3 regions of the Pseudoduganella plicata genome follow, and region 3 is predicted to be linked to each of the others. Evidence: predicted binding sites of a transcription regulator. Region 3 holds the regulator's gene; each other region holds the start of a gene.
The links. The regulator LexA, encoded in region 3, represses DNA repair genes until DNA is damaged. The targets are predictions, from matches to a motif close to ACTGTATNNNNATACAGT.
Positions count from the first base shown of each region.

Region 1: the regulator LexA is predicted to act here: its motif matches at 6,190-6,207, upstream of E1742_RS12570 (DNA topoisomerase IV subunit B).
Region 2: the regulator LexA is predicted to act here: its motif matches at 8,830-8,847, upstream of E1742_RS07950 (PA0069 family radical SAM protein).

Region 1 covers NZ_CP038026.1:2,883,968-2,894,080, forward strand. The annotation lists gene E1742_RS12545 (DUF4118 domain-containing protein) at 1-1,394, opposite strand, end outside; gene kdpC (potassium-transporting ATPase subunit KdpC) at 1,422-1,991, opposite strand; gene kdpB (potassium-transporting ATPase subunit KdpB) at 2,003-4,048, opposite strand; gene kdpA (potassium-transporting ATPase subunit KdpA) at 4,059-5,882, opposite strand; gene E1742_RS12565 (potassium-transporting ATPase subunit F) at 5,879-5,980, opposite strand; gene E1742_RS12570 (DNA topoisomerase IV subunit B) at 6,361-8,358, shown strand; gene parC (DNA topoisomerase IV subunit A) at 8,375-10,113, shown strand, end outside.
Region 2 covers NZ_CP038026.1:1,798,049-1,808,161, forward strand. The annotation lists gene E1742_RS07910 (IscS subfamily cysteine desulfurase) at 1-1,259, opposite strand, end outside; gene iscR (Fe-S cluster assembly transcriptional regulator IscR) at 1,278-1,754, opposite strand; gene E1742_RS07920 (hypothetical protein) at 1,959-2,375, opposite strand; gene E1742_RS07925 (GGDEF domain-containing protein) at 2,606-4,336, shown strand; gene maiA (maleylacetoacetate isomerase) at 4,386-5,027, opposite strand; gene E1742_RS07935 (fumarylacetoacetate hydrolase family protein) at 5,024-6,049, opposite strand; gene E1742_RS07940 (LysR family transcriptional regulator) at 6,157-7,053, shown strand; gene E1742_RS07945 (gamma-glutamylcyclotransferase) at 7,082-7,645, shown strand; gene E1742_RS07950 (PA0069 family radical SAM protein) at 7,661-8,815, opposite strand; gene E1742_RS07955 (DUF2760 domain-containing protein) at 9,001-9,570, shown strand; gene E1742_RS07960 (Hsp70 family protein) at 9,567-10,113, shown strand, end outside.
Region 3 covers NZ_CP038026.1:2,001,425-2,011,537, reverse strand. The annotation lists gene purF (amidophosphoribosyltransferase) at 1-424, shown strand, start outside; gene E1742_RS08870 (cystathionine gamma-synthase family protein) at 481-1,722, shown strand; gene E1742_RS08865 (hypothetical protein) at 1,747-2,124, shown strand; gene lexA (transcriptional repressor LexA) at 2,334-3,002, opposite strand; gene rpsF (30S ribosomal protein S6) at 3,472-3,864, shown strand; gene priB (primosomal replication protein N) at 3,895-4,215, shown strand; gene rpsR (30S ribosomal protein S18) at 4,217-4,507, shown strand; gene rplI (50S ribosomal protein L9) at 4,536-4,988, shown strand; gene E1742_RS08835 (replicative DNA helicase) at 5,176-6,564, shown strand; gene E1742_RS08830 (DUF47 domain-containing protein) at 6,647-7,273, shown strand; gene E1742_RS08825 (inorganic phosphate transporter) at 7,304-8,314, shown strand; gene E1742_RS08820 (bile acid:sodium symporter family protein) at 8,392-9,372, shown strand; gene E1742_RS08815 (helix-turn-helix domain-containing protein) at 9,413-9,976, shown strand; gene E1742_RS08810 (GNAT family N-acetyltransferase) at 9,973-10,113, shown strand, end outside.

The DNA.
Region 1 (10,113 bases), 880 kb from region 3:
GGCGGCACGAACAGGAAGTCGAAGGCGGCCACGCCGACAAAGCTGCACAGCACGGCCGGCCCGCGCCCCAGCTGGAACGCCACCAGCAACACGGCCAGCAGGAACAGCATGGCGATATTGGTGATATCGAGCGCCTGCGCCAGCGGCACGCCAGCCGCCGCCACCAGCGCGGCCGCAGCCACGGCCAGCGCGTAACGCGCCCAGTCGCGGGGCGCGGCCTCGCTGGCGGTTGTCTCGGGCCGCGCCGCCACGCCGGCGGCGCCGCCGATTTCGATCAGGTCCACCGCCGGCGCGCGCACGGCGATGCGGCGCAGGTAAGCCCGGCGCCATGGCCAGACCCCGCTTGCGCGCCCCAGCACGATTTTCGAGATATTCTGGCCCAGGGCATAATCGGCGATCGCCGTGCCGATATCGTCGGCCGCCAGCACCGCTGTCGTCGCGCCCAGGTCTTGCGCCAGCTTCAGGGTCTGCAGGATACGTTCGCGCCGTGCGTCCGGCATGCGCCGCAGCGCCGGCGTCTCGACATACACGGCATGCCACTGCGCATTGAGCTGGCCGGCCAGCCGGGCGGCACTGCGCACCACGTGTTCCCCGCCCGGCTGCGGACCGACGCAGGCCAGCAGCGCGACGCCCGTCTTCCACATCGGGCTGATCGATTGCTCCACGCGGTAAGCCTGCACATCGCCCTGCACCCGGTCGGCCGTGCGGCGCAGCGCCAGTTCGCGCAGGGCAATCAGGTTCCCCTTGCGGAAAAAGTTGGCCGCCGCGCGCTCGGCCTGCGGTCCCTGGTACACCTTGCCGCCCTTCAGGCGTGCCAGCAGTTCGTCCGCCGGCAGGTCCACCAGCACCACCTCGTCGGCGTGGTCGAACACCGTGTCGGGCAGGGTTTCGGCCACGCGGATGCCCGTAATGCCGCCCACCACGTCGTTCAGGCTTTCCAGATGCTGCACGTTGACCGTGGTGAAGACGTCGATACCGGCATCGAGCAGTTCCTCGACATCCTGCCAGCGCTTCGGATGGCGTGCGCCCGGTGCGTTCGAGTGGGCCAGCTCGTCGACCAGGATCAGCGCGGGGCGCAGCGCCAGCGCGCCATCGAGGTCGAACTCGGGCAGCGTCTTGCCGCGCCATGCCACCTCTCTCAACGGCAGCACGTCCAGCGTGTCGAGCAGTGCCGCCGTGTCGGCGCGGCCATGCGTTTCGACGATACCGACCAGCGGCCGCACGCCTTCGGCCTGCAGCTTGCGGGCGGCCGCCAGCATCGCGAACGTCTTGCCGACACCGGCCGATGCACCGAAGTAGATGCGCAGGCGGCCGCGCGCGGCCTTCCTTTCCCGCGCCTGGAACTGCGCCAGCAGCGTATCGGGATCGGGACGTTGGGGTTCGTCTGAAAGCATGGTTCGCCAGTGTAGCCGATGCGGCGCTTATTGCTCGTCCAGCGCCAGGTTCAGCGCCAGCACATTGACTTTCGGCTCGCCCAGGAAGCCCAGCGTAGGCCGCTCGGCAAGACGCTCGATGACCGCCTGCACGCTTGCAGCGTCGATGCCGCGCGCGCGCGCCACCCGCGCCACCTGATACCGGGCAGCCGCCAGGCTCATGTCCGGATCGAGGCCGCTGGCCGATGCCGTCACCAGGTCGACCGGCACCGGCATCGTATTCGTCGGATCGGCCGCGCGCAGAGCCGCGACGCGCGCCCTGGCCGCATCGAGCAGCGCGGGATTGAGCGGTCCCTGGTTCGACCCGGACGAGCCGTTCCCGTTGGCCGCCATTGGCGCCGTGGCCGACGGACGGCCCCAGAAATAGCGTGGCGCCGTGAACGACTGGCCAATGAGGCGCGAGCCGACGACCTTGCCGTGGCTTGTGACCAGGCTGCCGTCCGCCTCGGCCGGAAAGGCCAGGCTGGCGATGGCCGTGACGCCGGCCGGGTAGATCGCGCCGCACAGGACGGTCAGCACGCCGAAGACGACGACAGCGGGACGGAGATGGGAAATCATGTTGGATCCTTTCAGGCGAAGCGGAGGGCGACAAGGCACATGTCGATCAGTTTGATGCCGGCAAACGGCAGCAGCAGGCCGCCCAGGCCGTACACCAGCAGGTTGCGGCGCAACAGCGCACTGGCGCCGATGGCCCGGTAGCGCACGCCTTTCAGTGCCAGCGGAATCAGGAACACGATGATCAGCGCATTGAAGATGACGGCCGACATGATGGCCGAATCCGGACTGGCGAGGTGCATCACGTCCAGGCTTTTCAGCTGCGGATACGTGCCCACGAACGCGGCCGGGATGATGGCGAAATACTTGGCGACGTCGTTGGCGATCGAGAACGTCGTCAGCGAGCCGCGCGTCATCAGCATCTGCTTGCCGATTTCGACGATTTCCAGCAGCTTGGTCGGATTCGAATCCAGGTCGACCATATTGCCTGCCTCCTTGGCCGCCTGGGTGCCACTGTTCATCGCCACGGCGACGTCGGCCTGGGCCAGCGCGGGCGCGTCGTTGGTGCCGTCGCCCGTCATCGCCACCAGCCGGCCTTCGCCCTGGTAGCTGCGGATCAGCCTGAGCTTGTCCTCCGGCGTGGCTTCGGCGAGAAAATCGTCCACGCCGGCCTCGGCGGCGATGGCGGAAGCCGTGAGCTTGTTGTCGCCGGTGATCATGACGGTCTTGATGCCCATCCTGCGCAGCTCGGCGAAGCGCTCCTTGATGCCCGTCTTGACGATATCCTTCAGTTCGACGACGCCCATGACCTTGCCTTCGTCGACGACCACCAGCGGAGTGCTGCCGCGCCGGGCGACGTCGTCCACGCTACGGGCCACGTCGGCCGGATAGCGGTAGCCCAGGTCCTCGACATAGCGGCAGATGGTGTCCGCAGCGCCCTTGCGGATGCGGCGCGCGCCGATGTCCGCGCCGCTCATCCGGGTTTGCGCCGTGAATTCGACAAACGCGATGTCCTCGACCGCGGTGCTGCTTTCGTGCAGATCGAAGCGCTGGCGCGCCAGCACGACGATACTGCGCCCTTCCGGCGTCTCGTCCGCCAGCGACGCCAGCCGGGCCGCCTGCGCCAGCTTTTCCTCGCTGACGCCGGGCGCCGGCAGGAACGTCGCAGCCTGGCGGTTACCGTGCGTGATCGTGCCGGTCTTGTCGAGCAGCAGGACGTCGACGTCGCCCGCCGCCTCGACGGCGCGGCCGGACGTGGCAATGACGTTCGCGCCCATCATGCGGCTCATGCCGGCCACGCCGATGGCCGACAGCAGGCCGCCGATCGTCGTCGGGATCAGGCACACCAGCAGCGCGATCAGCACCGCGACCGTCACCGGCTGGCCGCTGCCGGCCGCCTGGACGGAAAACAGCGAAAACGGTAGCAGCGTCACGGTAACGACCAAAAATACGATGGTCAGCGCCACCAGCAGGATCGTCAGCGCGATCTCGTTGGGCGTCTTCTTGCGGCTGGCGCCTTCGACCATGGCGATCATGCGGTCGATGAACGCTTCGCCCGGATTGACGGTGATGCGCACCACCAGCCAGTCCGACAGCACGCGGGTGCCGCCGGTGACGGCCGAGAAGTCGCCGCCGGACTCACGGATCACGGGCGCGGATTCGCCCGTGATCGCGCTTTCATCCACGGAGGCCACCCCTTCGACGACTTCACCGTCGGCGGGCACCACATCGCCCGCTTCGACCAGCACGGTCATGCCCTTGCGCAGGTCCGTCGCCGGCACGGGCAGCCAGGTGGTGCCGTGGCGCGGCGTCGCCAGCTTCTTGGCCGTCACCTGGGTCTTGAGTGCGCGCAGCGATTCGGCCTGCGCCTTGCTGCGCCCTTCCGCCAGCGCTTCCGCGAAGTTCGCGAACAACACGGTAAACCACAGCCAGATCGTGATGGCGGCAACGAAGCCGCTGCCCGTCTGCAGCGCCAGCAGCGTCGTGACGATGCTGCCGACATAGACGACAAACATGACGGGGCTGCGCAGCTGCACGCGCGGGTCCAGCTTGCGCACGGCGCCCAGCAGCGCAGGGCCGATCAGCTGGCCGTCGAAAAGTGTCAGCGAGTTGCGTGACATGGTGATCCTCTTATCTGTCAGTGAAAAGTTGCACGTGCTCGATGACGGGGCCCAGGGCCAGCGCCGGCACGTAGTTCAGGACGCCGACCAGCACCACGACGCCGATCAGCAGCACGACGAACAGCGGTCCATGGGTCGGCATCGTGCCGCCGCTGGCGGGCAGCCGCTGTTTGCGCGCCAGCGAACCGGCAATCGCCAGCACCGGCACGATGACGGCGAAGCGGCCAAACCACATCGCGATCGCCAGCATGACGTTGTAGAACGGCGTGTTGGCGGACAGGCCGGCGAACGCACTGCCGTTGTTGTTGGCCGCCGACGTGAAGGCATACAGCACCTCGGAGAAGCCGTGCGCGCCCGGGTTGGCGATGCCGGCGACGCCGGCCGGCGCCGTCACGGCAATCGCCGTTCCCGTCAGTACCAGCACGGGTGTGGCCAGGATCGCCAGCGACATCATCTTCATTTCGTAGGCCTGGATCTTCTTGCCCAGGTATTCCGGCGTACGGCCGATCATCAGGCCGGCAATGAACACGGCCAGCATCGCAAACACCAGCATGCCGTACAGGCCCGTGCCGACGCCGCCGAAAATGACTTCGCCGAACTGCATCAGCAGCAGCGGCATGGCTCCACCCAGCGGCATCAGCGAATCGTGCATCGCGTTGACGGCGCCGCAGGAGGCCGCGGTCGTGACAGCGGCAAACAGGCTCGATGCGGCGATGCCGAAGCGGGTTTCCTTGCCTTCCATATTGCCGCCGGACTGCAGCGCGCCGGCCGCCTGATCGACGCCAAGCGCGCTCAGCCCGGGGTGGGCCTGCTGCTCGGCGCCGACCAGGAACAAGGTGGCAAGCACGAACACGATCGTCATCGCGGACAGCACGGCCCAGCCCTGCCGGCTGTCGCCGACCATCCGGCCAAACGCGAAGCACAGTGCCGTCGGAATCAGGAAGATCGCGATCATCTGGGCGAAGTTCGACAGCGCCGTCGGGTTCTCGTAAGGGTGGGCGGAATTGGCGTTGAAGAAGCCGCCGCCGTTGGTGCCCAGCAGCTTGATGGCTTCCTGCGAAGCGACGGGCCCCATCGGCAGCGTTTGCGTGCGGGCGGTGCGCTGCTCCATGACCGGCTCGCCGGTGCTGTCCTGCAGCGGGTTGCCGTCGGCGCCCGCCTTGGGTACCGAGTAGGCCACCGGGTCAACCAGCGCCACGTCTTTATAGCCGGCGAAGTTCTGGATCACCCCCTGGCCGACCAGGAAGACGGCAAACAGCAGCGACAGCGGCAGCAGCACATACAGCGTGGAGCGCGTCACGTCCACCCAGAAATTACCGATCGATTTGCCCGAGCGCGCGGCGAACCCGCGGATCAGCGCAAACACGACGGCCATGCCGGTCGCCGCCGAGAAGAAGTTCTGGCCCGCCAGCGCGACCATCTGGGTCAGGTAGCTCATCGTCTGCTCGCCGGCGTAGCCCTGCCAGTTGGTATTGGCGACAAAGCTGACGGCCGTGTTGAAAGACGAATCCGGACTGACGGCGGCCAGTCCCTGCGGATTGAGCGGCAGTACGCCCTGCAGGCGCTGGACTCCGTAGACGAACAGCGTTCCCAGGGTATTGAACAGCACCAGCGCGATGGCATACGAGCGCCAGCCGGTATCCTTGCCCGTGTCCACGCCGGCCACGCGGTACAGCGCCCGTTCGGCGCGGTGCAGCCATGCCAGGCCGCGGATGGGCGCTGCGCCCTCTCCTACCATGGCCACCAACGCGCCCAGCGGCCAGGCCAGCACCAGCAGCGCGAGCAGAAACACGGTCAGCAGCGGCAGCAACGACAGCGATGCCTGGGCGGTCATAAGTCCTCCGCCTTCAGCAATGCAAACAGCAGATACACCAGCAGCGCCGCGGCGACCAGCGCGCCGGCCAGGTAAACGGGCAGATGAGCGCCGCTCATGGCCGGCCCTCCAGCTTGCCGCAGCCGGCGGCGAGGCCAAGCACCAGCGCCGCGAAGGCGCCGATCAAGGCGATATAGGCGATATCCAGCAGGATGTCCATCGGGTTCCTTTCCAGGTCTGTTTCGATCCTGGCAGGTTATCGACGAGCCCCTAAAAACGGGGTAAAGAGTTGAAGCGCTGCTGTAAACAAGGTATAAAAACGAAAAAGACTGGATGTTTGTACAGTATTTGGCGACAATAGCAGGCTTGCCCTGCAGTGCCAGCGTCGCATTTTCGGCAGCGAGGTGGCGCCGGGATTCCTTCCCGGTCCGCAGTTGCGGATAGAATGCGCAGGCATCCGGCCACGAGGCCCCCATTCAAGAATTGCAATATTTATAGTATGGCCACTAAAAAACCTGTTTCCGATTACAGCGAATCATCGATCCGCGTCCTGAAAGGACTGGAGCCCGTCAAGCAGCGCCCGGGCATGTACACCCGCACGGAAAACCCGCTGCACATCATCCAGGAAGTGATCGACAACGCCTCGGACGAGGCGTTGGGCGGCCATTGCAAGAACATCGTCGTCACGCAGAATGCGGACGGCAGCATCACGGTCGAAGACGACGGCCGCGGCATTCCCGTCGGCCTGCACCCGGAAGAAAACGTGCCGACGGTGGAAATCGTCTTCACCCGGCTGCACGCGGGCGGCAAGTTCGACAAGGGCTCGGGCGGCGCGTATGCGTTCTCCGGCGGCCTGCACGGCGTGGGCGTTTCCGTCACCAACGCGCTGTCGAAGCGCCTGGAAATCTCCGTCTGGCGCAAGGACGACAAGGGCAACGGCTTCCACGCCCTCGCCTTCGAGAACGGCGACCTGGTCGAACCCCTGACCTCAACGCCAGCGCCGAAGGACGGCAAGAAGTCCGGCACGCGCGTGACCGCCTGGCCGGCCGCGAAGTATTTCGATTCGCCGCTGATCTCGCAGGTCGAGCTGCAACGCCTGCTGCGTTCCAAGGCGGTGCTGCTGCCGGGCGTCACCGTTACGCTGAAGAATGAAAAAACCGGCGACTCGCAGACATGGCAATACAACGACGGCCTGCGCGGCTACCTGACGGAAGCGCTGGCGCAGACGGGCAATGGCGAAACGGTCGTGCCGCTGTTCGAAGGCGAGCAGTTCGCCGGCCCGGACGCGGAAGGCTTTGCCGAAGGCGAAGGCGCGTCGTGGGTGGTGGCGTGGACGGAGGAAGGCGCGATCATCCGCGAATCCTACGTCAACCTGATCCCCACCCCGAACGGCGGCACGCACGAATCGGGCCTGCGCGAAGGCCTGTTCGGCGCGATGAAGAATTTCGTCGAGCTGCACTCGCTGCTGCCGAAAGGCGTCAAGCTGTTACCCGAGGACGTGTTTGCGCGCGCCTCCTTCGTGCTCTCGGCCAAGGTGCTCGATCCGCAGTTCCAGGGCCAGATCAAGGAGCGCCTGAACTCGCGCGACGCCGTGCGTCTGGTCGCCACGTACTCGAAGCCGGCGCTGGAGCTGTGGCTGAACCAGCACATCGACTGGGGCAAGAAGCTGGCCGAACTCGTCATCAAGCAGGCGCAGTCGCGCCTGCGCTCGGCCCAGAAGGTCGAGAAGAAGAAATCGTCCGGCGTTGCCGTCCTGCCGGGCAAGCTGACGGACTGCGAATCGTCCGACGTATCGCGCACGGAAATCTTCCTCGTCGAGGGCGATTCGGCGGGCGGCTCGGCCAAGATGGGCCGCGACAAGGAATTCCAGGCCATCCTGCCGCTGCGCGGCAAGGTGCTCAATTCGTGGGAGACGGACCGCGACCGCCTGTTCGCCAACAACGAAATCCACGATATCGCCGTGGCCATTGGCGTCGATCCGCACAGCGCGACCGATACCCCGGACCTGTCGGGCCTGCGTTACGGGAAAATCTGCATCCTGTCCGACGCGGACGTGGACGGCTCGCACATCCAGGTGCTGCTGCTGACGCTGTTCTTCCGCCATTTCCCGGCGCTGATCCAGAACGGCAACATCTGCATCGCCCGTCCGCCGCTGTACCGCGTCGATGCGCCGGCGCGCGGCAAGAAGCCGATCCAGAAGCTGTACGCGCTGGACGACGGCGAACTGACCGCCATCGAGGACAAGCTGCGCAAGGACGGCCTGAAGGACGGCAGCTGGTCGATCTCCCGCTTCAAGGGCCTGGGCGAGATGAACGCCGAGCAGCTGTGGGAAACGACGATGAACCCGGACACGCGCCGCCTGCTGCCCGTGGCGCTGGGCGACTTCCAGCACACGGAAGCGGCCGCCCGCTTCAATATGCTGATGGGCAAAGGCGAAGCCGCCGCCCGCCGTGCATGGATCGAAGAACACGGCAACGAAGTCGAAGCGGACATTTAACGGAACACGTACTCACATGACTCAACAAGCAAATCTCTTTGACGAGCCGCAGCCGAATAACAGCAGCGGCGGCAATGGCGGCGACGGCGTCGAAACGCTGACCCTGTCCACGTTTGCCGAACGCGCCTACCTCGATTACGCCATCTCCGTCGTGAAAGGCCGCGCCCTGCCCGACGTGTGCGACGGCCAGAAGCCCGTGCAGCGGCGCATCCTGTACTCGATGAACGAGCTGGGACTGAACGCGGCGGCGAAGCCGCGCAAGTCGGCCACCGTCGTCGGCGACGTGCTGGGTAAATTGCACCCGCACGGCGACCAGTCGGTGTACGACGCGCTGGTGCGCATGGCGCAGGACTTCTCGCTGCGCTACCCGCTGATCGACGGCCAGGGCAACTTCGGCTCGCGCGATGGCGACGGCGCCGCGGCGATGCGTTACACGGAAGCGCGCCTGACGCCGATCGCCCGCCTGCTGCTGGACGAAATCGGCCAGGGCACGGTGGACTTCATTCCGAACTACGACGGCTCGACGGAAGAACCGGCGCTGCTGCCGGCGCGCCTGCCGATGGTGCTGCTCAACGGCGCATCCGGTATCGCTGTCGGTCTCGCCACCGAGATCCCGTCGCACAACCTGCGCGAGGTGGCCGATGCGGCCGTGGCGCTGATCCGCAACCCGAAGCTGACGCATGCGGAGCTGATGGCCATCGTACCCGGCCCCGACTATCCGGGCGGCGGCCAGCTGATCACCCCCGCGGCGCAGGTGGCGGACATGTACGCGTCCGGCCGCGGCAGCATGAAGGTGCGCGCGCGCTGGAAGATCGAGGAACTCGCGCGTGGCCAGTGGCAGGCCGTCGTGTACGAACTGCCGCCAGGCACCTCGTCGCAGAAAGTGCTGGAAGAGATCGAAGAGCTGACCAACCCGAAGGTCAAGCTGGGCAAGAAGGCGCTGTCGCCGGACCAGCTGGCACTGAAGGCCATGGTGCTGGGCGCGCTCGACACGATCCGCGACGAATCGGGCCGCAACGCGCCCGTGCGCCTCGTGTTCGAGCCGAAGTCGAAGAACCAGGACCAGAACGAATTCATGCTGATGCTGCTAGCGCACACGTCGCTGGAAACCTCGGCGCCGATGAACCTCGTCATGATCGGCGGCGATGGCCGGCCGCGCCAGAAGGGCCTGTACGACATCCTGTCCGAGTGGATCACGTTCCGCTTCGCCACGGTCACGCGCCGCACGCAGTTCCGCCTGAGTAAAGTCGATGACCGCATCCATATCCTGGAAGGGCGCGAGACGATCCTGCTTAACATCGACGAGGTCATTCACATCATCCGCAATTCGGATGAGCCGAAGGCCGCACTGATCGCCCGCTTCAACCTGTCGGACCGGCAGGCCGAGGACATCCTGGAAATCCGCCTGCGCCAGCTGGCACGCCTGGAAGCGATCAAGATCCAGCAGGAGCTGGCCGAACTGCGCAAGGAAAAACAGGGTTTGCAGGACCTGCTGGACAACCCGTCGTCGATGAAGCGCCTGATCATCCGTGAAATCGAAGCGGATGCGAAGACGTTCGGCGACGCGCGCCGCACGGTCATCGAGGAAGCGCAGCGCGCCGTGGTCGAACAGAAGATCGTCGACGAACCCGTGACCGTCATCATTTCGCAAAAGGGCTGGGTACGCGCCCGTACCGGCATCGGCCACGACCGCGCCCAGTTCACGTTCAAGGCCGGCGATGCGCTGCACGATGCGATCGAATGCCGCACCGTCGA
Region 2 (10,113 bases), 200 kb from region 3:
GCCGCCCATTGGATCGAGTTGATATCGATCCCTTCCTTGAACATATCCCACAGCGGCGACAGTTCGCGCAGCTTGCCGACCTTTGACTTCATCAGTTCGACGGCGAAGTCGATGTCCTGTTCCGTCGTGAAGCGGCCGATCGTGAAGCGGATCGAGCTGTGCGCCAGTTCGTCGGAGCGGCCCAGTGCGCGCAGCACGTACGACGGCTCCAGGCTGGCCGACGTGCAGGCGGAACCGGACGACACGGCCAGGTCTTTCACGGCCATGATCAGCGACTCGCCTTCGACGTAGTTGAAACTCACGTTCAGGTTGTGCGGCACACGGTTGTCCATGTCGCCGTTGATGTAGACCTCTTCGATTTCCTGCAGGCCGGAGGCCAGGCGGTCGCGCAGCGCCTTGATGCGCGCGGTCTCCTCGTCCATCTCGACCTTCGCCAGGCGGAACGCCTCGCCCATGCCGACAATCTGGTGCACCGGCAAGGTGCCCGAACGCAGGCCGCGCTCGTGACCGCCGCCATGCATCTGCGCTTCGATGCGCACGCGCGGCTTGCGGCAGACGTACAGCGCGCCGACGCCTTTCGGGCCGTAGGTCTTGTGCGCCGTAAACGTCATCAGGTCGATCTTCAGGTCCTGCAGGTCGATGGCGACCTTGCCCGTGGCTTGCGCCGCGTCGCAATGGAAGATGATGCCCTTGGAGCGGCAGAACGCGGCGATTTCCTTGACGGGCTGGATCACGCCGATCTCGTTATTGACCAGCATGACGGAGACGAGGATCGTGTCCGGACGCACGGCCGCGGCCAGCTGTTCAACGGAGATCAGGCCATTGTCTTGCGGGTCCAGGTACGTGGCTTCGAAGCCCTGGCGCTCCAGTTCGCGCACGGTGTCCAGCACGGCCTTGTGCTCCGTTTTCACGGTGACGATGTGCTTGCCCTTCGTCTTGTAGAACTGGGCCGCGCCCTTGATCGCCAGGTTGTTGCTCTCGGTCGCGCCGGAGGTCCAGATGATTTCGCGCGGGTCGGCGTTGACGAGCGCCGCCACGTGGCCGCGCGCCTCTTCGACCGCCGCTTCGGCCGTCCAGCCGTACATATGGCTGCGCGAGGCGGGGTTGCCGAACTGCTCGCGCAGGTAAGGAATCATCTTGTCGGCCACACGCGGATCGATCGGCGTGGTGGCCGAGTAGTCCATGTAGATCGGGAAGTGCGGCGCGGTATGAAACTCGACCGGGGCTACCTTGGCGACGTTCTTTTCAGGGGCGTTCATCTTGTTACTCCAAAGGGTTTAACCGAGTGCGGCGTGGTTGCGGTGCATGACCACGACATTCTGTTCGGCGTTTTTCTGTCTCTGCTGGTCGACCAGGTCCTGCAGCGAGACCGAGTCCAGGTAATCGACCATCTTTTCGTTCAGCGTGGCCCACAGCTCATGGGTCATGCAGCGCGCGCCCGTGGCGTGGTCGGCGCCATGGCAGTTTTCCTTGCCGCCGCACTGGGTTGCATCGAGCGGTTCGTCGACGGCGATGATGATGTCGGCCACCGTCACCTTGTCGGCGCGGCGGGCCAGGCTGTAGCCGCCGCCGGGACCGCGGATCGACTCCACGATCTCGTGCCGGCGCAGCTTGCCGAACAGCTGCTCCAGGTAGGACAGCGAAATCGCCTGGCGCTGGCTGATGCCAGAGAGCGTGACGGGACCCTTGCCCTGGCGCATGGCCAGGTCGATCATCGCAGTCACGGCAAAACGGCCTTTGGTAGTCAGACGCATCACAACCTCGGTTGAGCTCAGCTCACTGTTGAATTCCGGTAAAAACTTGTGCTCGCAACTAAGTGAAAACCTTATTAGTTGAACGATTTAGTCAAGTATAACAGAGTCCGTTCGGGCGTGCCGGAGGCGGCATTTTTTTGGGTGCGGTGCAGCAGAATGGAGGTGCGGAGCGAGCGGCGGGGTGAGACAGCCGGATATTATAACTCAGCGCTGCCCTAGCAGGTCATGCGCGTCCAGGATGGCAAAGGCAATTTCCGGGTGATTGTCCAGGCAGCGGCGGATCGCGGCGGGGATGGCCTGGCGGGTCTTGCGGCACAGACCCGGCGCCGGGCCGAGTTCGATGGCGAAGCCGCGCACCGTGCGCACTTCGTTTGGCCCCGGCGCAATTGACAAGCGCACCCCCAGCTGCTCTTCCAGGCGCTGGCCTACCCGCATCAGCTCGACGTAGCTGCCGATGGCTTCGATCCGCGCAATCAGCCGCTTTTCTTCTTCCTTCGTCAACAGCAGGATGCGCCGGTCGGCCCGCTCGTCGTCCAGCAGCCGCTCGAGCTGGCAGTCGCATGCCCCGGGCGGGCACACTTTACGGTTCAGCGGCAGCGGCGGAGACGACGGCGTCAGCATGGGCGTTCACGTGCGGTTCGGTGGTCGGGCGGTCCACTGCAAGTATCCGATTCCTGCCGAAACGTGTCAAACGAACACCGACTTGACCCGTGACCCGCTCACGCTACCAGGTTGGGCAATAACCGTTGCAAGGTTGCCACATCAATTGCATTTCCAGAAACCAATCGTGATACACTTTCCGCCGAGCAAAACCACCGCCGCTTTCGTTCCCTCCTCCTGCCCTGCACCCGATGCCAGTTCCGCCATCTCTTCCCCGCCTGCTTCGCCAGGGCACCCGCGCCATTGCGCTGGCGGTGTTGGTGTGGCTTGCGGGGCCGGGCGCTGTGGCGGGCGCGACGACGGCCGGGGCCGATCGTCACGTCCTGGTTCTCTATTCCTGGGGCGCCGATTCCGTCTCCGTATGGCAGCGCCTGATGCACAAGGGCCTGTACGACGAACTGGGCAAGAACAACTGGGCGGTCGGTCCCGGCGTGTTCGAGGAACGCTTCGACGCCAACCGCATCAGCCCCGAGGCCACGCAGCACAGCATGGCCCCCTACCTGCGCGCCAAATATGGCGGCGTGCGGCTGGACGCCGTCATCGCCGAGAACCAGGTCGCCAGCCGCTTCCTGGACAGTCATCCGGACCTGTTCCCCGGCGTGCCCCGCTATTACGTCAATCACGGCCGGCACGAATGGCAGCCCGACAACGGCACCGCCCTCGAAGTCCGGCCCGACTTCGCCCGGTCCATCGGCATCATCGCCCAGGTGGCGCCGAGGATACGCAAGGTCGTGGTCATCGCCGACGGCTCGCCGCGCCTGCAGCAATGGCTGGGGGAGGTGCGCCGCGCCGCGGCCCGTTACGAGCATCGCATCGACTTCGAGTACCACGACCGCGACACGTTCGCCCAGCTCGAACACCTGGTGGGCGGCCTCGATCGCAACAGCGCAGTGTTCCTGCTGCCTGCCGGCCAGGATGCCACAGGCGCACGCATCACACCGCCCGCCCTGGCGCGCCGCCTGGCCGCCGCCAGCAGCGCCCCGATCTTCACCAGCCTGCAATCGCTGGTGCAGCCCGGCGTGGTGGGCGGATATGTCGTCAGCGCCGAACGCATCGGCCGCGTCATCGCCCGCATCATGCTGGGCCAGCCGACCGACACGGCCGACGTGCAAGGCTACTATTTCGACTATCCCACCGTGCGCCGCTTCGGCCTCGGCGCCATCCCGCCGGACGCGGTGCTGCTGAACCGGCCGGACAATGTGTGGGACCTGTACCGCTGGCAGATCATCGCCGGGGTGACCCTGATCGGCGTGCAGGGCGCGCTGATCGCCGCCCTGTTCGTCGCCCTGCGCGACCGGCGCCACACGCTGGCGGACCTGCACAATGAACGCAACAACCTTGAAGACCGGGTGCTGCAACGCACGCTGGAGCTGCTGATGGCGAACACGAAGCTGGAACAGCTGGCGACAACGGACCCGCTGACGGGCATCGCCAACCGCCGCAAGATGACGGACACCATCGCGGCCGAACTGGAACGCGCCAGCCGCTTCGGCCATCCGCTGTCGGTGCTGATGGTCGACGTGGATTACTTCAAGCGCGTCAACGACACCCATGGCCACGAGGTCGGCGACCGCACCATCGTCGCGGTGGCCAACGTCCTGATGTCGTCGCTGCGCGCCATCGATACGGCGGCCCGCTTCGGCGGCGAGGAATTCGTCGTGCTGATGCCGGAAACCGACGAGGCGGTGGCCGCGGTCGCCGCCGAGCGGCTGCGCGAGGCGGCAGGCGCCTTGCGCCTGACAGCCGGCGACGGCACCCTCGTCGCCATCACGGTCACCATCGGCATCAGCTCGGCGCGCCCGGACGACAGCCCGTCCACCTTGCTGGTGCGGGCGGACAAGGCGCTGTATCGCGGCAAGAAGGAAGGCCGCAACCGCGTGGTGCGCTTCGAGGACGTCGCCACGCCACGCTTGCCGGCGTAGTGACTCGCGCGGTTATTGCCGCCGTTATTCCCGGCAGTTATTCCCGCCGTTATTCGGCATCCGGCTGCGCCGACGGATGCGCCGCCTGGAATGCAGGGATCTCCGCGCACGCGGCATGAATCCGGGCGATCGTCGGGTACGGCGCCAGGTCGACATGGAAGCGCTGCGCATTGAACACCTGCGGCACCAGGCAGCAGTCGGCGATCGTCGGCGTGTCGCCGTGGCAGAAGCGGCCCGTCCCGCCATGCTGCAGGTGCGCCTCCAGCATGGCCATCCCTTCGCCCAGCCAGTGGCGATACCAGTCCAGCTTGACCTCCTCCGTCAGCCCCATCGCGCCCGTCAGGTGCTGCAGCACGCGCAGGTTCGTCAGCGGATGGGTGTCGGCGGCCACCGTCAGCGCCAGCGCCCGGACGCGCGCGCGGCCGGCCGCATCCTGCGGCAGCAGCGGCATCGACGGGTGTGCCTCCTCCAGGTACTCGATGATGGCCAGCGACTGCGTCAGCGTGACGCCGCCGTCCGTCAGCGCCGGCACCAGACCGCTGGGATTGACGGCGCGGTAGGTTTGCTGGCGCTGCTCGCCGCCGCCGCGCAGCAGGTGCACGGGCACGGCGTCGTACGCCAGCCCCTTCAGGTTCAGCGCGATGCGGACGCGATATGCGGCCGAGCTGCGGAAGTAGGTATAGAGCTTCACCGGGCTTTTTCCTCATAGTGGCGCACGGTCTGGTCGATCGCGCCGAAGATGCTGCGGCCCGCGTCGTCGTGCATCTCGATGCGCACCGTGTCGCCGAACTTCAGGAACGGCGTCTTCGGCGCGCCGCCTTCGATGGTCTCGTACATGCGCACTTCGGCCAGGCAGCAGTAGCCCACGCCGCCGTTTTCCACCGACGAACCGTGCAGGCTGCCCTGCTTGTTCGACACGGTGCCCGAACCGACGATGGTGCCGGCGGCCAGCTCGCGCGTGCGGGCGGCATGCGCGACCAGCTGGGCAAAGCTGAACGTCATGTCCTCGCCCGCGTTGGGGCGGCCGAACGGCTTGCCGTTCAGGTCCACGCGCAGCGGCAGGCGCACCTTGTTGTCCTGCCAGTGCGCGCCCAGTTCGTCGGGCGTCACGGCCACGGGAGAAAACGCGCTGGCCGGCTTGGACTGGAAGAAGCCGAAGCCCTTGGCCAGTTCGTTCGGGATCAGGTTGCGCAGGGAGACGTCGTTGACGAGCATGACGAGGCGGATCGCGCCTGCCGCAGTTTCCGGCGTCGCGCCCATCGGCACGTCGCCCGTGATGACGGCCACTTCGGCCTCCAGGTCGATGCCCCATTCTTCCGACAGCGCGTAGATGGCGTCGCGCGGGCCGACGAAACTGTCCGAACCGCCCTGGTACATCAGCGGATCGGTGTAGAACGATGCGGGCACCTCGGCATTGCGCGCCTTGCGCACCAGCTCGACGTGGTTGATGTAGGCCGAGCCGTCCGCCCACTGGTAGGCACGCGGCAGCGGCGAGTGGCAGGCTGCTTCGTCGAATGGCTGTGCGTCGGTACCTGCGCCGGCGTTGAGCGCCTCGTAGGCGCGTTGCAGTTGCGGCGCCGCGGCCTCCCAGTCGTCCAGCGCTGCCTGCAGCGTGGGTGCGATCCCAGGGACGGGCAGGCAATGGCGCAGGTCGCAGCTGACGACGACCAGCTGGCCGTCGCGCTTGCCGTTCTTGATGGTGGCGAGCTTCATGTAATTCCTTTTGGCGATGGCGGCACGGTGCCGCGGTTGCCGTCATTAGAACTCCGATTCGGCTATCATACAAACGATATTTTTCAGCCAATTTATCAGCGAATCAAATGACTCCCACCCTGCGCCAGATGCGCGCCCTGGTCGCCATCGCCCGCACCGGCAGCTTCACGCAGGCGGCCGCGCTGCTGCACCTGACGCAGTCGGCCCTGTCCGGGCAGATCAAGGAACTGGAAGCGCTGCTGGGCGTAAAGGTGGTCGAGCGCAATACACGCCGCGTCGAGCTGTCCGACGTGGGCCGCGAGCTGGTGCCGCTGTTCGACAAGATGCTGCAGGATCTGGACGGCGCGCTGGCCGACATCGCCAGCCGCAAGGCGCTGCGCAAGGGCGTGGTGCGCGTCGCGGCGCCGCAGATGATGGCCTGCACGCTGCTGCCACACGTAATCGCTGCCTACCGGCTCGAGCAGCCCGACATCCAGGTGCTGCTGGTGGACTGCCCCGTCGACAACGTGGCGCAGCGCGTCTTCAGTGGCGAAGTCGATATCGGCGTCGGTCCCGAGCGCGACGCATTACCGGACATCGGCACGCAGCTGCTGTTCGAGCTGCCGTTCGTGGCCGTCTGCCCGAAGGGGCATCCGCTGGCGCGGCAGGCCACCGTCAGCTGGGCCGACCTGGGCCGCCATCCGTTCATTGCGCTGCAGGGCCAGTTCACGGAGCGACTGCTGCGCGACATGAAGGTCCGCCACGCCGATGCCGGCGGCCTGCAGCCGTACAGCGAAGTGACGTTCATGACGACGGCGCTGGCGCTCGTGGCGGCAGGGCTCGGCGTGACCGCCTGCCTGCCGTACGCCGCACCCATGGTCAATCTGCACGGCCTGGAGATGCGGCCCCTGACCCACCCGGAGCTGACGCGCAAGTTCTACATCCACACCCGGACAACGCGCACACCATCGCCGGCGGCAGCCAGTTTTACCGGGTTCCTCCTGGATTTCGTCCAGACCCTATAATCGGACGTCGCCACTCTCCCCTACTACCATGTCGCACAACACCATCGAGATCAACCGCGCGATGGACAAATTCGACGGCCACCACAGCGTCTGGCTGTTCGGCTACGGTTCGCTGATCTGGAAGGCCGACTTCCCGTACCTGCAACGCAAACCCGCCAGCATTGCCGGCTGGACGCGCCGCTTCTGGCAAGGCTCGCACGACCATCGGGGCACGCCGGAGGCACCGGGCCGCGTCGCCACCATCGTCCCTTGCGAAGGCGCGATCTGCCACGGCATGGCGTACCTCGTCACGCCGGAAGAATTCGCCCACCTCGATCATCGGGAAAAGAACGGCTACCTGCGGATCGCCATCGACATTCACTTCGACGACGGCGGCGTCGAGGAAGGCCTGGTCTACGTCGCGCGGCAGGACAATGCGGCGTTCCTGGGCGAAGCATCGGAGCTGGAGATCGCGCGGCACATCGCCTCCGCGCGCGGGCCGAGCGGGCCGAATGCCGAGTATTTATTGCATCTGGCGCGAGCGTTGCGGGAGATGGGGCATGAGGATGCGCATGTGTTTGCGATTGAGGCGCATCTGACTATCGGCACATGAAAGCCAGGGACAGCGTCAAAAAAGATCCATCTGCCCCGCAGCCTGTGCCGCCCGCGCCCGCGCTCCCAGCGGCGGCACGACAATCGGCCGTCGGAACGACGCGCAATCGAGCGTCCTGAATCGCATGCCCGGCCCGCCCAACCCGAGCCGGTCGCGCGCCTTTTCGACCCGCTGCCGGATCAGGTCCGCCCAGATGCCCTCGCCGTGCATGCGCGTGCCGAACGAGGCGTCGTAGTCCTTCCCGCCGCGCATTTCGCGCACGCGGTTCATCACGCGCTGGGCACGGTCTGGGAAATGGGCTTCGAGCCATTGCTGGAACAGCGGGCTCACTTCCCACGGCAGCCGCAGCACGACGTAGTTGGCCATGATTGCGCCCGCGTCGCGCGCCGCTTCCATGACTTTTTCGATTTCCGGCTCCGTCACGAACGGGATGATCGGCGCAATCGACACGCCGACCGGAATGCCCGCCTCCGTCAGCGTGCGGATCGCGCGCAGGCGCCGGGCCGGTGCCGCGGCGCGCGGCTCCAGGGTGCGGGCGATTTTCGGGTCCAGCGTCGTGATCGTGATCGACGCGGCGGCGAGATGCCTTTCCGCCATCGGCGCCAGGATGTCGATATCGCGCTCGATCAGCGACGACTTCGTGATCAGCCCCACCGGGTGGTCGCATTCCTTCAGCACTTCCAGCACGCGGCGCGTCAGCCGGTACTCGCGCTCGCACGGCTGGTAGGCATCCGTGTTCACGCCCAGCGCGATGGGTTCGACCGTGTAGCCGGGCTTCGACAATTCACTGCGCAGCAGTTCCGGCGCGTTCACCTTTGCATACAACTTGCTCTCGAAGTCGAGCCCCGGCGACAGGCCCAGATAGCTGTGCGAGGGCCGCGCGAAGCAGTAGATGCAGCCATGCTCGCAGCCGCGGTACGGATTGAGCGAGACGGCGAACGGGATATCCGGCGACTGGTTGCGCGTCAGGATGGACTTTGCCGTTTCTTCCGTCACGTGCGTGCGCCACACTTTCGGACACTCTTCCTCATGCTCCCAGCCGTCGTCGAACGACTCGCGGCCATTGACTTCGTAGCGCCCCTGCACGTTCGAGACGGCGCCCCGCCCCTTCTGCGCATACAGGGGCCGCGGGGGCAGCATCACCTGACCTTCAAATTGCTCATCTCGCATGGCGCTCACCGATAACTGTATGCATATACAGTATTGTAGGCCGATTGGGAAGGCGCTGCAACGCGCACACGTCTTTTGTCGCTAACTTGTCATGTCGCCAACTGCGCCGCTGCTGGTATCATTCGCCATTCCGCAGGTCGCCGCCGGTCTCGGCGCGCGCGATCCAACCAAATATCAAGAGCAAAATGAGTACATCAAACAATCTGCCATCGTTCTGGGCCCGGATTCCCCTCGCCTTCGGCGCCTTCTTCAAGACCCTGGGCGATGCCGAATTCGCCGCGCGCATCCAGGCCGGTCCCACCGTCTCGCCGCCGGCCGCTCCCGTGCCGCCACCCGCACCCGCTCCCGTCCCTGCCGCCGCGCCATTGCGCGAAGCCACGCCGGACGCCGCGCTCCAGCTGCTCGCACTGTTGCAGCGCGAAGCGCGCCTGATCGATTTCACGCAGGAGAGCCTGGCCGGTTACGCCGATGCCGACATCGGCGCGGCCGCCCGCGTCGTGCACGAAGGCTGCGCCAAGGTGCTGCGCGAGCACTTCACGATCGAACCGGTGCGCGCGGAGGCCGAAGGCAGCCGCGTGACCCTGGAAGAAGGCTTCGATGCCGCCGCCGTGCGCCTGACGGGCAACGTCGTCGGCAAGCCGCCGTTCAAGGGTGCGCTGAGCCACCGCGGCTGGCGCGCGACCAATGTGCGCCTGCCGAAACTGGCGGAAGCGCATGACGCAAGCATCGTCGCGCCGGCCGAGGTGGAACTGTGAGCGATCCAAAATACGCCATCGGCATCGACCTCGGCACGACGCACAGCGCGCTGTCTTACGTCAACCTGTCCGGCAGCGACGGCGAGAAGACGCAGCAGAGCGTCCTTGCCGTGCCCCAGCTGACGGGCCCGGGCACGGTGGAAGACCTGCCGCTGCTGCCGTCGTTCCTGTACCTGCCGCACCCTGACGAAATGGCCGCTGCCGAACTGGCACTGCCGTGGAACGCGGACGGCGCCGGCCCGGTCGCCGGCGAGATGGCGCGCTCGCGTGGCGCCACCACGCCGATCCGCCTCGTCTCAAGCGCCAAGAGCTGGTTGTGCCATCCCGGTGTCGACCGCCGCGCCGCCATCCTGCCGAACGACGCGCCGGAGGAAGTCACACGCGTCTCGCCGCTGGAAGCGTCCACGCGCTATCTGCAGCACCTGCGCCAGGCCTGGGACACGGCCCATCCGGAAGCGCCGTTCACGCAGCAGGCCGTGACGGTGACGATCCCGGCGTCGTTCGATCCGGGCGCGCGCGAACTGACGGCCGAAGCTGCCCGCA
Region 3 (10,113 bases):
TTCCATCGTGCGCGGCACCACGAGCCGCGAGATCGTCCAGATGGCGCGCGACTCCGGCGCGAAGAAAGTCATCTTCGCTTCCGCCGCGCCGCCGGTGCTGTACCCGAACGTCTACGGCATCGACATGCCCACGCGCGACGAACTGATCGCCCACGGCCGCACGGTCGAGGAAGTCTGCCGCGAGATCACTGCCGATGCGCTGGTGTACCAGGACCTGGACGACCTGAAGCGCGCCATTTCGGACGTCAACCCGGCACTGACGAGCTTTGAAGCGTCGTGCTTCGACGGCGTCTACGTGACAGGCGGCGTGACGCCCGCGTACCTGGACCGCATCGAGCAGGCCCGCCACAACCCGAAAGTGCCGGGTGTCGAAGGCGCCGCGATCAACCAGCTGAACCTGCACCCGGCCACCCCGGAAGTGTGATGGTTTGCTAAACTGAAGGGCCCGGATTTCCGGGCCCTTATTTTTTGTCAGTGCATATGAGCGAAAAGAAAACCCACGGCTTCACGACCACGATCCTGCACGGCGACCGCCAGAAGCCCATCGAGCAGGGCTCGCTGCATAAACCCATCCACACGTCCGTCGCATTCGGCTACACGGATGCGCGCCAGCTGGCTTCCGTGTTCCAGGGCCGCGAGCCGGGCTTCCGCTATGGCCGCCAGGGCAATCCGACGGTGTCCGCGCTGGAGGAAAAGGTCACCAGGATGGAAGGCGGCGTCGCCACGCTGTGCTTCGCCACCGGCATGGCCGCCATCGGCGCCGTGTTCCAGGCGCTGCTGCGCTCGGGCGACCATGTCGTGTCGTCGTCGTTCCTGTTCGGGAATACGAACTCGCTGTGGCAGACGGTGGCCGGGCAGGGCGTCGGCGTCGATTTTGTCGACGCGACCGACGTGGCCAACGTCGCCGCCGCGCTGAAGGACAACACGCGGATCGTATTCGTCGAGACGATCGCCAATCCGCGCACGCAGATCGCCGACCTGCAGCGCATCGGCCAGCTGTGCGCCGAGCGGGGCATCCTGTACATCGTCGATAACACGATGACGACGCCGTACCTGTTCCAGCCCAAGGCGGTGGGCGCGGGCCTTGTCGTCAACTCGCTGACGAAGTCGATCGGCGGCCATGGCAATGCACTGGGTGGAGCGCTGACGGATACCGGCGTCTGTGACTGGAGCCGCTTCCCGAATATCTTCGAGAACTATAAAAAGGCGGCGCAGCCGATGTGGGGCATCACGCAGATCCGCGCCAAGGGCCTGCGCGACTTCGGCGCTTCGCTCGGGCCGGAAGCGGCGCACCATATCGCCGTAGGCGCGGAGACGCTGGCGCTGCGCATGGAGCGCACCTGCGCCAATGCGAAGGCGCTGGCGGAAATGCTGGCGGCCGATCCGCGCGTGGCCGCCGTCTACTACCCGGGCCTGCCGACGCACCCGCAGCACGGCGTCGCGTCGGAACTGTTCCGCGCCTACGGTTCGCTGTTCAGCTTTGAACTCAAGGACGGCATCGACCTGTTTGACTTCCTGAACCGGATGAAGATCGCCGTGCCGGCGTCGAACCTGGGCGACACGCGCACCCTTGTCATTCCCGTGGCGCACACGATCTTCTACGAGATGGGCGCCGAGCGGCGCGCGCAAATGGGGATCGCCGAGTCGCTGATCCGCGTGTCGGTCGGGATCGAGGACGCGGCCGATCTGCTGGACGACTTCAAGGCGGCGCTGCCGGCATGAGGGTGAACGCAGGAGGGTGAACGCATGAGTCTGCGCCTCGTCACGATAGCCGCGCTGCTGCTGGCCGCTGTTGGCGCGCGAGCGGAGGTGTCGGTGCCGCTGACGTTCGATTCGGCAGCCAACCTGTCGATCGTCAAGCCCGGCCCCGTCCAGGCGCAACGCGACGCGACGAAAAAGTGCGACCTGTTCGGGCCCGCGCGACCATGCGAATTCGTAACGCTGGTGCTGCCGGACGGGCCGGTTGCGTCTGGCGGAAAGCCGGCGGCGATCAAATCGTACCTGATGCCGCTGCCGGGCCGCTTCAAGGCCGATGATATCCTGGGCGCGGACTTCTTCCAGGCTTACGCCGTGTACGTGGATCTGGCGCACCGGACGGTGGCGCTGCGTGCCGCCGGCAAATAAAAACACCAGAGGCAGTTACCTGTCGTGAGCCATGCGAGTTACAGCAGGTGACTGCCTCCGACGTGGCGGCAGGCAGTGATAGGCGGGCGACGTGGGGCCAACGCGGTAAGAGCTGTCAACGTCAAAACGTCGTCAAAGCAGGCGACGCCAGAGCTAACGTCGTCAAAGCTGACGACGTCCAGGCAGCTGCCGCCAGATGGCCCGATGCCTCAGTGCCAGCTGCGCAGCAACCCGACCGCCAATCCCTCCAGCGCGAACTCATCGCTCTCCGGATCGACGGTGATCACGTTGAAGTCCGGGTTCTCCGGCAGCAGCTCCACGGTAGAACCCGTGCGGCGGTAGCGCTTGACGGTGACTTCATTGCCGATGCGGGCGACGACGATCTGGCCGTTCTTGGCGCTGTCCACTTTCTTTACTGCCAGCAGGTCGCCATCCATGATGCCGATGTCGCGCATCGATTCGCCGCGCACTTTCAGCAGGAAGTCGGGCCTGGCGGAAAACAGTGCCGGGTCGACGCTGTAGCTCGTCTCCAGGTTTTCCTGCGCCAGGATCGGCGAGCCGGCGGCCACGCGGCCGATCAGCGGCAGCGACATCAGCAGCGACGCCGGCACCTGCGGCATCGGGCCCAGGTCCGCCGGTTTCGGTCCCTGCGACGCGACAGGGCGCTCGCCCAGCAGGCGAATGCCGCGCGACGTGCCGGCCGTCATTTCGATCGCGCCCTTGCGCGCCAGCGCCTTCAGGTGCTCTTCGGCCGCATTGGCGGACTTGAAACCCAGCTCGGCCGCGATTTCCGCGCGGGTCGGCGGGAAGCCGGTGTTTTCGATGGCATCCCTGATCAGATTGAGAATTTGTTCCTGTCTTGCGGTGAGCTTGATCATGGTGCAATGGCTGTTTATATAGACAGTCTGTATTTTTGTACAGTACCCGTGGGATTGCAAGGGAAATTGTTGGTTTGGGCGAAATATTTGTGATGAGTTGGTCTCGTGCGGCGCAGGCACGCCGCGCAAAACCGGTGACAGGCTCCGGTTTTCCCCACGTCGGGGCAGAAAAAGGCCACGGGAAACAGATGCCGAAACTGGTGCCTGGCAGCGGTTTTTTACACGCACTCTGGAAACCGGTGACAGGCTCCGTTTTTTCGGGCACGTCAGGATGGAAGCCAGGAAACGGTGCTTGTCCCCGGTTTTTTTCGCTGACGGCGCCGCAGACACCGAGGCGGCCCGACGTCCGGCCGAGGTGGCTTGGGATGCTGGATTTTCCGTCAAAACCCTGATATAGTCGCGGGCTTACCTCTTCCCACACCCGTCTTGACGCCGGGGTGGGCTATCAACAGTCCTTAAGGGAGTTTGCATGCGTCACTATGAAATCGTATTTATCGTCCATCCGGACCAGAGCGAGCAAGTGCCCGCGATGATCGAACGTTACAAGGCCAGCGTGACCTCGCGCGGCGGTAACGTGCACCGCGTGGAAGATTGGGGCCGCCGTCAGATGGCGTACTCGATCCAGAAACTGGCTAAAGCACACTACATCTGCATGAACATCGAGTGCGACAACGAGACCCTGGTCGAACTGGAAACCGCATTCAAATTCAATGATGCCGTGCTGCGTCACCTGACCGTCAAGATGAAGAAAGCGGAAACCGCGCCTTCGCCAATGATGAAGTCGGTCCAGCGTGAAGACGCGGCCAAGAGCCACCGCTCGGAAGCACCAGCAGCCGCCGCTCCAGCAGCCGCAGCAGCTTAAGTTTGTCGGCGTAAGTATTGCAGGGAGTCCTTGAACCACCTTCAGTTTGTCGGCCTCATCACCGAGCGGGAAGTATTGCGATACACCCCGGCCGGTCTGCCACTCGTGAATGCAGTATTGCAGCACAGTTCGCAGCAGATGGAGGCAGGCATCGCCCGCCTGGCCGAGTTCGAAATCTCCGCGGTTGCCGCGGGCGAGATCTCGAACCGCTTCAGCGGTGCGGCACTGGGAGGGACGTACGAGTTCACGGGTTTTCTGGCCAAGAAAAATCGCCACAGCAAGAGCCTGGTATTTCACATCATTGATTTCCGTGCTGCCCTGACAGCACCACATTTAGATACAGGAGCCTAAAATGGCATTCGGTAAAAAGTTCGACAAAAACAAAGCAAAGCTGAAAGAGAAGCGCAAACAGCAAAATCCTCTGTTCAAGCGCAAGAAGTTCTGCCGCTTCACCGCCGCTGGCGTTGAGCAAGTGGACTACAAAGACGTAGACACGCTGAAAGACTTCATCCAGGAAAACGGCAAGATCATGCCAGCACGCCTGACCGGCACGAAGGCGCACTACCAGCGTCAAGTCGACACCGCGATCAAGCGCGCCCGCTACCTGGCCCTGCTGCCTTACACCGATCTGCACCACGCTTAATTGCGGCAGATAGATCCTGGAGAGAACTATGCAAATCATTCTGTTGGAAAAAGTCATCAACGTCGGCAACCTGGGCGACGTCGTGAAGGTCAAGGACGGCTACGCACGTAACTTCCTGATCCCGCAAAAACTGGCACGTCGTGCAACGACCTCGGCTGTTGCCGAGTTCGAAGCCAAGCGCGCCGAGCTGGAAAAAGCCGCCGCTGAAAAGCTGGCCGCCGCTCAAGCCCAGGGCGAAAAGCTGAACGGCATGACCGTGACGGTGTCGCAGAAAGCCGGCGTCGACGGCCGTCTGTTCGGTTCCGTGACCAACTACGACATCGCCGAAGCGCTGACGAAGGCTGGTTTCGCAGTCGAGAAAGCCGCCGTGCGCATGCCTACCGGCCCACTGAAGACCACGGGCGAGCACCCGGTCTCCGTGGCGCTGCACACCGACGTCGTGGTCGAAGTGACCGTGGCTGTCGTGGGCGACGCTGCCTGAATCACCCGGGAATCTTTTCACGGGTAGATTGTCGTACTTATAAAGAAGCCGGGTTCGCCCGGCTTTTTTATTGCAGCCATGAGTCTCCACAAAGCCGCCGCGCATGCGCCAGAAATGCGCCGTGGAAGCGGCTTTGCCAGATTTCTTTAGTGAACTTCGCCTAGCCGAAGCAGGTATAATTCGCGCCATGAACGCCGCCCCATCCGACCCGCAAGTCGACTCCCTTCGCATCCCGCCGCACTCCATCGAGGCAGAACAGTCCGTCATCGGCGGCCTGCTGCGCGATAACGCCGCATGGGACCGCATCGCCGACTTCATGCATGCGGAGGACTTCTATCGCTACGACCATCGCATCATCTTCGAACAGATGGTGCGGCTGATCAACAGCGGCAAGCCTGCCGACGTCATCACCGTCTTCGAGGCGCTGACGATGCTGGGCAAGGCCGAGGAAGTGGGCGGCCTGCAGTACCTGAACGCGATGGCGCAGAACACGCCGTCGGCGGCGAATATCCGTCGTTACGCCGAGATCGTGCGCGACCGCGGCGTGCTGCGCAAGCTGATCACCGTGGCCGACGAAATCTCCGGCAACGCGTTCAGCCCGCAGGGCAAGGAAGTCAAGCAGATGCTGGACGAGGCCGAATCGAAGATCTTCGCGATCGCCGAGGCGGGCTCGCGCGGCTCGTCGGGCTGGACGGCCGTGCAGCCGCTGCTGACGCAGGTGGTCGAGCGTATCGACGAGCTGTACAGCCGCGACAGCGGCAGCGAGATCACGGGCGTGCCGACGGGCTTTATCGACCTGGACCGCATGACGTCCGGCCTGCAGCCGGGCGACCTGGTCATCGTGGCCGGACGTCCGTCGATGGGCAAGACGGCTTTCTCCGTCAACATCGGCGAGAACGTCGCCATCGAAGCGGGCCTGCCCGTGGCCGTGTTCTCGATGGAGATGGGCGGCGCCCAGCTGGCCATGCGTATGCTGGGTTCGGTCGGCCAGCTCGACCAGCACCGGCTGCGTACGGGCAAGCTGAACGACGAGGACTGGCCGCGCCTGACGCACGCCATCCAGAAGATGAACGAGGCGCAGCTGTACATCGACGAGACGCCCGCGCTGAACCCCATCGAAATGCGGGCACGGGCGCGCCGCCTCGCGCGCCAGTGCGGCAAGCTCGGTCTCATCATCGTCGACTACCTGCAGCTGATGCAGGGTTCCCAGCCGGGCGACAACCGCGCCGCCGAGATTTCCGAGATCTCGCGTTCGCTCAAGGGCTTGGCGAAGGAATTGCACTGCCCCGTGATCGCACTGTCCCAGCTGAACCGCTCTCTGGAACAGCGCCCGAACAAGCGTCCCGTCATGTCCGACCTGCGCGAATCCGGCGCTATCGAACAGGATGCGGACGTCATTATCTTCCTGTACCGCGACGAGGTGTACAACCCCGATTCGCCGGACAAGGGTACCGCCGAAATCATCATCGGCAAGCAGCGTAACGGTCCCATCGGCGCGATCCGCCTCACGTGGATGGGCATGTACACGAAATTCGGCAACTACACCGGTAATCTGTCGGTCTACCAGGGCGACTGATCACGGGTCGTCTGAAGCCGCAGTGAACCACAGGGCCGTCCTCGCGCGACGGCCCCGCACCACCAACCAACGGAGAAACAAAATGTTTGGACGCTTGATGCCCACCGAGGGCAAATTCTTTGACCTGTTCAATCAGCATGCGGAGCTGTGCGTCAAAGGCGCGAAAGAAATGCTGGGCCTGATGACCAATTTCGACGACCTGGAAAATCGCGTGCATGCGATCGAAAGCATCGAGAAACAGGCCGACAAGATCACGTACACCACTGTCGACCTGCTGCACAAGACGTTCATCACGCCGATCGACCGCGACGACATCCACAAGCTGATCACCAAGATGGACGACATCCTGGACATGATGGAAGACGCCGCCCAGACCGTATCGCTGTACGACCTGCATGCCGTGACGCCGGAAGCGAAACGCCTGGCCGAACTGGTGCTGGCCTGCTGCGAGAAGGTCAAGGATGCCGTGGCCCTGCTGTCGAACATGGACAATGCGCGCGATATCGTCGCCATCTGCGAAGAGATCGACCGCCTGGAATCGGATGCGGACCACGTGATGCGCGCCGCGATGTCGAAGCTGTTCCGCGACGAGCCGGACGTGCGCAACCTGATCAAGATGAAGGCCATCTACGAGATCCTGGAAACCGTGACGGACCGCTGCGAAGACGTGGCCAACATCATCGAAGGCATCATCGTCGAGAACGCGTAAGCACCGTTCGACAGGATAAGTTAAAACAATATGCACACCATACAAATCAGCATCTATGCGCTGGCTCTACTGATTTTCCTGGCACTCGTCTTCGATTTCATGAACGGCTTCCACGACGCTGCAAATGCGATCGCGACCGTGGTGTCGACCGGCGTGCTGAAGCCACAAACGGCGGTGGCGATGGCCGCCTTCTTCAATTTCATCGCGATCTTCATTGTCGGCCTGAAGGTGGCCCAGACAATCGGCAAGGGAACCATCGACCCCGACGTGGTCGACCACTACGTCATCTTCGGGGCATTGGTCGGCGCCATCGTCTGGAACCTGATTACGTGGTATTACGGCATTCCATCGTCGTCGTCGCACGCGCTGATCGGCGGCCTGGTCGGTGCGGCGGTCGCCAAGTCCGGCACCGGCGCGCTGATCGCCGGCGGATTGATCAAGACTGTCGTGTTCATTGTTGTCGCGCCGTTGCTGGGCTTCCTCCTGGGCTCGATCATCATGCTGATCGTCTCGTGGGTGTTCGTCAAGTCGACGCCGCGCAAGATCGACGGCTGGTTCCGCCGCCTGCAGCTCGCCTCCGCGGCCGCCTACAGCCTGGGGCACGGCGGTAACGATGCACAGAAAACCATGGGCATCATCTGGATGCTGCTGATCGCTTCGGGCCACGTTGCCGCCAGCGATGCCGAGCCGCCGCTGTGGGTCATCATCGCCTGCTATGGCACGATCTCGTTCGGCACGCTGTTTGGCGGCTGGCGCATCGTCAAGACGATGGGCCAGAAGATCACCAAGCTCAAACCCGTCGGCGGCTTCTGCGCCGAGACGGGCGGCGCGATCACGCTGCTGATGGCGTCGTTCTGGGGCGTGCCCGTGTCGACGACGCACACGATCACGGGCGCCATCGTCGGCGTCGGTTCGTCGCAGCGCCTGTCGGCCGTGCGCTGGGGCGTTGCCGGCAACATCGTCTGGGCGTGGATCTTCACGATTCCCGCGTCGGCGTTCGTGGCGGCGATCGCGTGGTGGATTGGCCGGCACATCATGTAACTGGACGCTTTACGTCGGGGACAGGCCGCGCGGCCTGTCCCCAAGCATCGCTGGCCCGGCTGGGCTAGAATGGCCCGATGTCTTCGAAGTCCTCCTTCCTCTCCCGCCTCAAGCCGGACAGTTTCACGCTGGCTCTCCTGATCACCGTCGCCATTGCTTCCGTGCTGCCCTGTACCGGGCAGACAGCGGTGGTCTTCGGGGACGTCACCGCATTTGCCATCGGCCTGCTGTTCTTCCTGCACGGCGCCAAGCTGTCGCGCGAAGCCGTCGTGGCCGGCCTGACGCACTGGCGCCTGCACCTGCTGGTGCTGTGCTGTACCTTCGTGCTGTTCCCCATCCTCGGTCTGGCGTTGAAGCCCGTCGCACTGACGTTGCTGACGCCCGACCTGTACGTCGGCATCCTGTTCCTGTGCATGCTGCCGTCCACCGTGCAGTCGTCCATCGCCATGACCGCGATGGGGCGGGGTAACGTGCCGGCCGCCATCTGCAGCGCTTCCGCCTCGAACTTCCTCGGCATCCTGATTACGCCACTGCTGGTCAGCGCGTTCGTCGTGCAGGGGCACGCCGGCCGCTCGTCGCTCGATGCAGTGCTGGCGATCGTGCTGCAGTTGCTGGTGCCGTTCCTTGCGGGTCAGGTGCTGCGGCGCTGGATCGGCCGCTGGGTCGATCGCCACAAGCCGATGCTGAAATACGTCGACCAGGGCTCCATCCTGCTGGTCGTCTACACGGCGTTCAGCGAAGCGGTGGACGAAGGGCTGTGGCACAGGCTCTCGCCGCAACTGCTCGTCACGCTCGGTGTGGTGTGCTGCGTGCTGCTGGCCGTCGTGCTGGGACTGTCGTTCTGGGCCAGCCGGCGCCTCGGTTTCTCGCGCGAGGACGAGGTGACGATCGTCTTCTGCGGCTCGAAGAAAAGCCTCGCGTCCGGTGTGCCGATGGCGAAGGTGCTGTTTGCCACGTCGTCGCTGGGGATGATCATCCTGCCGCTGATGCTGTTCCACCAGATCCAGCTCATGGTCTGCGCGGTGCTGGCGCAACGGTTTGCCGAACGCGCGGACTGATCCCTTGCCGACGTATCATAAATGAGATAATCTCTCGTTTATGAGAGAAGACGATTTCGAATCCAAACTGGTCCGCCGCCTGGCCGCGCTGCGCGAGGAGCGCGGCCTGTCGCTCGACGCCCTCGCCGCCGCCAGCGGCATCAGCCGCGCCACGCTGTCGCGCCTCGAACGGGGCGAGAGCAGCCCCACGGCGGCGCTGCTGGGCAAGCTGTGCACCGTGTACGGCCTGCCGATGTCGCGCCTGATCGCCGAAGTCGAAGAGCAGGGCGCGCAACTGATCCGCGCCGGCCAGCAGCCCGTCTGGACCGATCCGGCCAGCGGCTTTACGCGGCGCATGGTGTCGCCACCGGCGCAGGGGCTGCGCGCGGAGCTGGTCGAAGGGCGGCTGCCCGCCGGCGCCGTCATCGACTACGACCAGCCGGCCGTGCGCGGGCTGGAGCAGCACATCTGGATGCTGGACGGCGCGCTCGACTACACGCTGGAAGGCGTGACGTATCGCCTGGAGCAGGGCGACTGCCTGCGCTTTCGCCTGTTCGGCCCCACCCGTTTCGTGTGTCCCGGCCCCACGCCGGCCCATTACCTGATCGCGGTATGCGAACCATGAAACTGACTATCGAAGAATTGCATGGCGATGGCGTGCGCGCCCATGCCGCCGCGCTGGCCGACTTGCTGCACGCCTGCCTGCTGCACGGTGCCAGCGTCGGCTTCGTGCCGCCGTTCGACGTCAGCGACGCCCGCCGA